Regions from separate parts of the Clostridium sp. DJ247 genome, predicted to be linked through region 2. Evidence: riboswitches for the same ligand, from Rfam matches in the RefSeq annotation. Region 2 holds a riboswitch; each other region holds the start of a gene.

Region 1 (2,274 bases), on a different contig from region 2:
AGGCGGAATTGTTGATTCTAAGAAATTAGGTTATTACAGTACATTGTGTGCCATAAGTGTACCTGATGAAAAAATTGATAAAGTAGCTAGGATTATAAACAAGTTTAACGAGATAACACATAATTATGTTAGAAATTATTATTATAACATTTGGTTTACTATAATTGCACCATCTAAAGATAGAGTAGATGAAATTGTTAACAGTATAAAGGTTGAAAGTGAGTTAGAAAAAGTACTTACTTTACCGGCAGTTAGATTATTTAAAATTAACGCTACTTTTAATATGTTAAGGGAGATAGATGATGCTAAGCTTATTAGAAAAAAATATAGTTAAAAGATTATCTGGAGATATTCCTTTATGTAATGAACCTTATAAGAAATTAGCTGAAGAGCTTGGAATTACTGAAGAAGAGTTGTTAGCTAACATAAATACCTTACATCATAGGGGTATTATAAAGAGGATAGGTGGGGTGTTATTTCATAGGGAAGCCGGATTTAAAGCCAATGCTATGGTTGTATGGAAAGTTCCAGGAGAAAGGATAGAGCACATTGGAAATTTAATATGTTCTTTTAGTGAAGTAACACATTGCTATGAAAGGCAAACTTATGAAGATTGGCCATATAATTTATTTACTATGATACATAGCGAGAGTAGAGAAATATGTGAAAATGTTATTAAAAAAATAGCTGATGTTATTAAGATAACAGATTATAAAATTTTATATAGTACAAGAGAATTAAAAAAAAGTAGTATGAAATATTTCGTAGAAGAGAAATAACTATTCTAACACGCATTTATGGTTCCTGCAGGTCAACTTAAAGAGTATAGTTAAGAGGGATATTTTTATGTAACAAATCCATATAGATGAATTTTAACCAAATGAAGCCTGACATGGTTATTGATTTTATTTTTGAATTATGATAAATTGAATTTATAAACCTGTAAAAATTTAATAGCTAAGGGGAGTCTATACTAATAGGCTGAGAGTGGAATGTTATTCCTTACCCTCATAACCTGATTTGGGTAATGCCAACGTAGGGAGAGAATGGATGTTTTTGTGTTATGCTTATTTTTAGTAACACAAAATTTGGTCTTATTTAGAATTATGAGGGAAGCACTTTTTTGCTTCCTTTTTGTTTTTTATCCATTTTATACCTAGAACAAGAGGTTCTCTTTAATTAGCGAAGGTATTAGTGCCAGTTTGCTATGGTATAAACTAACTTAAGAAGTTAGCTTTAAGAAATTTTGCATAAGTTTTACTTCATAGGAAAGAAGGTGAGAAAATGATTATAAATGGAGAAGCTATAAATTTTAAGGGTGGAATCACTATAACTGAAATGCTGGAAGAATTGAAATTAGATTCAAATAAGGTGGTAGTAGAAGTAGATTTAGAAATAATAAATAAAGATGAATTTTCAGTAAAAATATTAAGCACTGACTCTAAGGTTGAAATAATTAGATTTGTTGGAGGCGGTTAACATGAATATTTTCTTAAATGAGAGAAAAACAGAAGTAGAGCAGAATACTACAGTTTTTCAATTAAGAAGTATGGTTAAAGAAGATGCTGATATAGTTGTGTATAATGGCTTTATCATAAAAGAAGATTATGTATTAAATGAAAATGATAAGGTAGTATTTATAAAAAAAGGAGAAATACCTAAGCTAGAAGACATGGAAGCCATGCTTTTAGCAAGACATACACCTTTTGTTCATAACAAAATAAAAGAATGTAGTGTAGGTATTGCAGGACTTGGAGGACTTGGGTCAAATGTGGCTGTATCTCTTGCTAGAGTAGGAATTGGAAGGCTTGTATTAGTAGATTTTGATGTTGTGGAACCTAGTAATTTAAATAGACAACAATACTTTATTAAGCATTTAGGAATGAAAAAAACTCATGCTTTAGAACAAATAATAAGTGATTGTAATCCATTTGTTAGAGTTGAAAAGAAAGATGCATTTTTAGATGAAAATAATATTATAGATATTTTCAAAGATGTGGATATAATAGTAGAAGCTTTTGACAACCCTGTTTCTAAAGCTGTATTAGTAAATACGGTTTTAAGTAAAATGAAAGACAAAAAAATCATAGCAGCTTCAGGTATGGCTGGATATTTTTCAAGTAATACTATTGCCACGAAAAAGATAAAAGATAACTTTTACTTAATAGGAGATGGAGAAAATGAGGCCAAGCCGGGGTGTGGTCTTATGGCACCTAGGGTTGCTATTGCTGCAAATCATCAAGCAAATGCGGTTTTGAGAGTTATACTTGGTGA
Region 2 (2,274 bases):
GCTGGTACTTCTGCAGAAGTTACCATTAACTATGTTATTACCGATGAAGAGCGTCATGTAAAGATGATTATGGTTGATACCAATTCTCTTGCTACCATCACTGTAAATGACCCTGAGCTAATGCTTGGCAAGCCAGCTGGGTTAACAGCTGCTACAGGTATGGACGCTTTGACACATGCTATTGAGGCAGTGGTTGCAAAGGGTGCTTATGATGTTACCGACTCCACCGCTCTATATGCAATTAAGCAGATTTTTAACTTCCTGCCAAGAGCTGTTAAGGACGGCTGTGACATTGAGGCCAGAGAACAGATGTGTTATGCCTGCTTCCTAAATGGTATTGCTTTCAGCAATGCTGGTTTAGGTAATGTTCATGCTATGGCTCATCAGCTAGGAGGTCTATACGACTTGCCACATGGCGTATGTAATGCTATGCTTCTTCCTTATGTTGAAGAGGAAAACGCTAAGGGTGCTCCTGCTAAATTCCGTCCAATTGCAGAGGTTATCGGCATGGATACAGCAGGCAAATCCGATGAAGAATGCGTAGATTTTGTAATCAGCAAGATTAAGGCTCTTTCTGAAGAGGTCGGTATTCCTAAATCTCTAAAAGAAGTTGGTGTAGATAACCCTGACTTTAACAAGCTTGCTGAGTTTGCTATGATGGATGCCTGTGCAGGTGCTAATCCTGTATTCTTCGACAAAGAAAAACTAATTGAACTATTTAAGAAGATTGCTTAATCATAAATTATTACTTAAAATAACATATCTATCTATGTTCACAGAATGTTATTTAGACCACTGCTTTCTTCATAGCCCTACGGGCGTAGAAACCGTGCTAATCTCTCACAAAGACTATAGTAACTTTACAAAAATATATTTTAAGAGTATACTCTAATATATAATTTAATAAATTATTAAAATTTACTTTTGTGGGGGAACCATTTGGTTGAGAAGGTTAAAACCTGACCCTTTGAACCTGATGTAGTTAACACTACTGTAGGGAAGCAATTAAATTTATATCTGTATTTGATAACATATGCTTACCTTATAGGTGAGCATTTTTCTTTTCTAATGAGGGGGGATTTTTTTGAAAACAAAAAAGATTACATATGCAGCTATGCTGGTTGCAATTGGAGCAGTAGGTGGAAACCTAATATATTTTCCTATAGGTGCATCTAAATGTACACCAGTTCAACATATAATCAATGTTATAGCAGCAGTTACACTTGGCCCAGCATATGCTGTATTAACTGCATTCTGCATATCACTTATAAGAAATATTACTGGTACTGGAACACTATTAGCTTTTCCGGGTAGTATGATTGGTGCTTTCTTAGCTGCATTGCTTTACATGAAGACAAAACAAAAGCTTTTGGCAGTTATAGGAGAAATTATTGGTACAGGTATTATAGGTTCTATTCTGGCATTCCCTATAGCAAAATTTATATTAGGTAAAAACGTAGCTGCATTCTTCTTTGTAGTGCCATTTTTAATTAATACAGTTTGCGGTAGCATAATTGCCTATTTAATTTTAAAAGGCATTGAACTTGCAAAGTCAAAAAGCTAAAATATTATGAAAAAGAAGGAATATATATGCAACAAAATATCTATAGTACTATACAATATCTACTAAGTATAATTAAGGAAAAAAAGCCTTTAATACATCATATCACAAATTATGTAACAGTAAATGATTGTGCAAACATAGTACTGGCAATAGGAGCCTCTCCAATAATGGCGGATACTATAGAAGAAGTAGAGGATATTGTTTCTTTAGCCTCAGCACTGGTACTTAATATGGGAACTTTGAGTAAAGAGCACGTAGAAGCTATGCTAGTTGCTGGAAAAAAAGCAAATGAGCTTGGTATTCCAGTAATATTAGACCCAGTAGGGGTAGGTGCAGCTGCTTTTAGAAATAAAAGTGCTGAGAAGATTATAAATGAAGTAAGGTTAGCAGTTATTCGTGGCAATATGTCAGAAATAAAATCTATAAGTGGCCTCAGCTCAAAGACTAAAGGAGTAGATGCTTCTGAGCAAGATATTATTCAATCTGAGGATTTAGAATATGGGAAAAATATAGCAGAACAACTAGCTTCAAAATTAAATTGTGTTATTGCTATAACCGGTGCCACCGATACTATTTCTAAAGAAGGAAAGACAATTTTTATAAATAAAGGACATAAAATGCTTTCTACAGTAACTGGTACTGGTTGTATGTGTACATCGCTTATAGGTACATATTGTGCAGTTACCAAGGATTATTTTAGTGCAACAGTA
Region 3 (2,274 bases), on a different contig from region 2:
TTTTACAAAGGAACTATTAGATAATAAACCTAAGCATGCACGATTCGATTGATGATAATGAAGTTTGGACATATAAGGAAACATCAGAAATGGAGGTGGATGATATGGTAAGCAATTTAGGTAGAAAGATTGAAGAAGGATTTAAGAAATCAAAACAGGAAGGAATAGAAAAAGGAATAGAAAAAATAGCTATAAAAATGATCAAAAAGGGTATAGATATTGAAGAAATATTGGAATTGACAGAATTAAGCCGAGGTGAAATATTAAGACTTAAGAATCAAATAGAGAGTGATAAAAATTAAATATTTGGTTTATAGATACGCTTCAGAAAATACTGCCTTGATAGGAAACAATATCTATGGTATAATTGAAATTGTTAAAAACTTAATACTACTAGGGGGGCTCATATAATGAGCTGAGATAGAACTGTTAGTTCTGACCCTCATAACCTGATTTGGTTAACACCAACGTAGGGAAGTACTTTGTAAGGTAAGAAATATGTTTTGTAGATAGTTTCTATATAAGTATATTTTATTATAAAGGAATTATGAGGGAGCTGTAAAGCTCCTTTTTTATTACATGAACTATGAAATTATTTACGTTACACGGAGTATTTTTAATAATTATCATAGTATTATTTGTAGAGGTTATGAGACAGTTAAAGCTAATAAAATATCTATTAATTGGTAATAAGAATAATCTAAAGTATAAATAAATAGTTAAAGAGGAGATGGATTATAATGAACTATACAACACAAATGGACGCTGCCAAAAAAGGCATAATCACAAAAGAAATGGAAATAGTAGCTAAGAAGGAAAATATAGATGTTAATCATTTAGTAGAGCTAGTAGCAGCTGGTAGAGTGGCTATACCAGCTAATAAGAATCATAAGTCCATAAGTCCAGAGGGTATAGGTGAAGGACTTAGAACAAAAATTAATGTTAACCTAGGTATTTCAAAGGATTGCAACTGCATAGAAGATGAATTTGAAAAGGTTAGAGTTGCCATAGAAATGAAAGCTGAAGCTATAATGGATTTAAGCTGTTTTGGTAAAACAGAAGAATTTAGAACAAAGCTAGTAGAAGTTTCTCCGGCTATGATTGGTACAGTTCCAATATATGATGCAGTAGGTTTTTATGATAAAGAATTAAGTGATATAACTGAAGATGAGTTAATAAATGTTATAGAGAAACATGCAAAAAATGGCGTAGACTTTATGACTATACATGCAGGAATTAACAGAGAGACTGCAGCAGTATTTAAAAGAAATAAAAGACTTACAAACATTGTATCAAGAGGTGGAGCTTTGATGTTTGCTTGGATGGAGCTTAACAATAAAGAAAATCCATTCTACGAACATTATGATAAAGTATTAGATATATGTGAAAAATATGATGTAACTATAAGTTTAGGTGATGCCTGTCGTCCAGGATCTATTGCAGACTCTACAGATCCTAGTCAAATAAAAGAATTAATGACACTAGGAGAGTTAACAAAAAGAGCTTGGGAGAGAAATGTACAAGTTATGATAGAAGGACCAGGACATATGAGCTTAGATGAAATAAAGGCTAACATGCAGTTAGAAAAGAAGCTATGTCATAATGCACCATTTTATGTACTAGGTCCACTAGTTACAGATGTAGCACCAGGATATGATCACATAACATCAGCTATAGGTGGAGCAATAGCAGCTTCCTCTGGAGCGGATTTCTTATGTTATGTAACTCCAGCAGAACATTTAAGACTTCCAAATCTAGATGATATGAAAGAAGGTATCATAGCTTCTAAGATTGCTGCCCATGCAGGAGATATAGCAAAAGGAATTAAAGGGGCTAGAGATTGGGACAACGCTATGAGTGAAGCAAGAAGGGAACTTGACTGGGAAAAGATGTTCAGCTTGGCTATAGACCCTGTAAAAGCTAGAAGATACAGAGAAGAATCACAGCCGGAAGATGAACATACTTGTACTATGTGTGGAAAAATGTGTGCTGTTAGAAATATGAATAAAATATTGAGCGGTAAGAATCTAAATGTGTTAAGAGATGATGATTAGTGGCAGTTGGCTATTGGATAAATATTTAGAAAATAAATAGTTTAAAGGCAGGTAATAAATTTACCTGCCTTTAAACTATTTATTATTTCATTATTTTATATTTCCAAATTTCTATTAACTAATATTGATTGAGCTAAGATTTTCTTAACTATAATTTTACGAAAAAACCTACATTGACATAGTAGTATAAATTAGGTAATATAGTATTGTAAACCAAGAT

Evidence for each region. A riboswitch is a leader RNA that binds a small molecule or an ion and turns the genes downstream of it on or off. The one in region 2 is predicted to bind thiamine pyrophosphate.
Region 1: linked by a shared signal. The riboswitch ahead of thiS (sulfur carrier protein ThiS) and the one ahead of thiW (energy coupling factor transporter S component ThiW) in region 2 are both predicted to bind thiamine pyrophosphate.
Region 3: linked by a shared signal. The riboswitch ahead of thiC (phosphomethylpyrimidine synthase ThiC) and the one ahead of thiW (energy coupling factor transporter S component ThiW) in region 2 are both predicted to bind thiamine pyrophosphate.

What each region holds. Positions count from the first base shown of each region.
Region 1 is NZ_JABAIW010000044.1:9,331-11,604, forward strand. It holds gene HGI79_RS16315 (AsnC family transcriptional regulator) at 1-334, shown strand, start outside; gene HGI79_RS16320 (Lrp/AsnC family transcriptional regulator) at 303-779, shown strand; TPP riboswitch at 951-1,059, shown strand; gene thiS (sulfur carrier protein ThiS) at 1,285-1,479, shown strand; gene thiF (sulfur carrier protein ThiS adenylyltransferase ThiF) at 1,481-2,274, shown strand, end outside.
Region 2 is NZ_JABAIW010000046.1:1,236-3,509, reverse strand. It holds gene HGI79_RS16735 (iron-containing alcohol dehydrogenase) at 1-735, shown strand, start outside; TPP riboswitch at 919-1,017, shown strand; gene thiW (energy coupling factor transporter S component ThiW) at 1,085-1,564, shown strand; gene thiM (hydroxyethylthiazole kinase) at 1,591-2,274, shown strand, end outside.
Region 3 is NZ_JABAIW010000102.1:1,269-3,542, reverse strand. It holds gene HGI79_RS21850 (hypothetical protein) at 36-302, shown strand; TPP riboswitch at 386-493, shown strand; gene thiC (phosphomethylpyrimidine synthase ThiC) at 741-2,054, shown strand.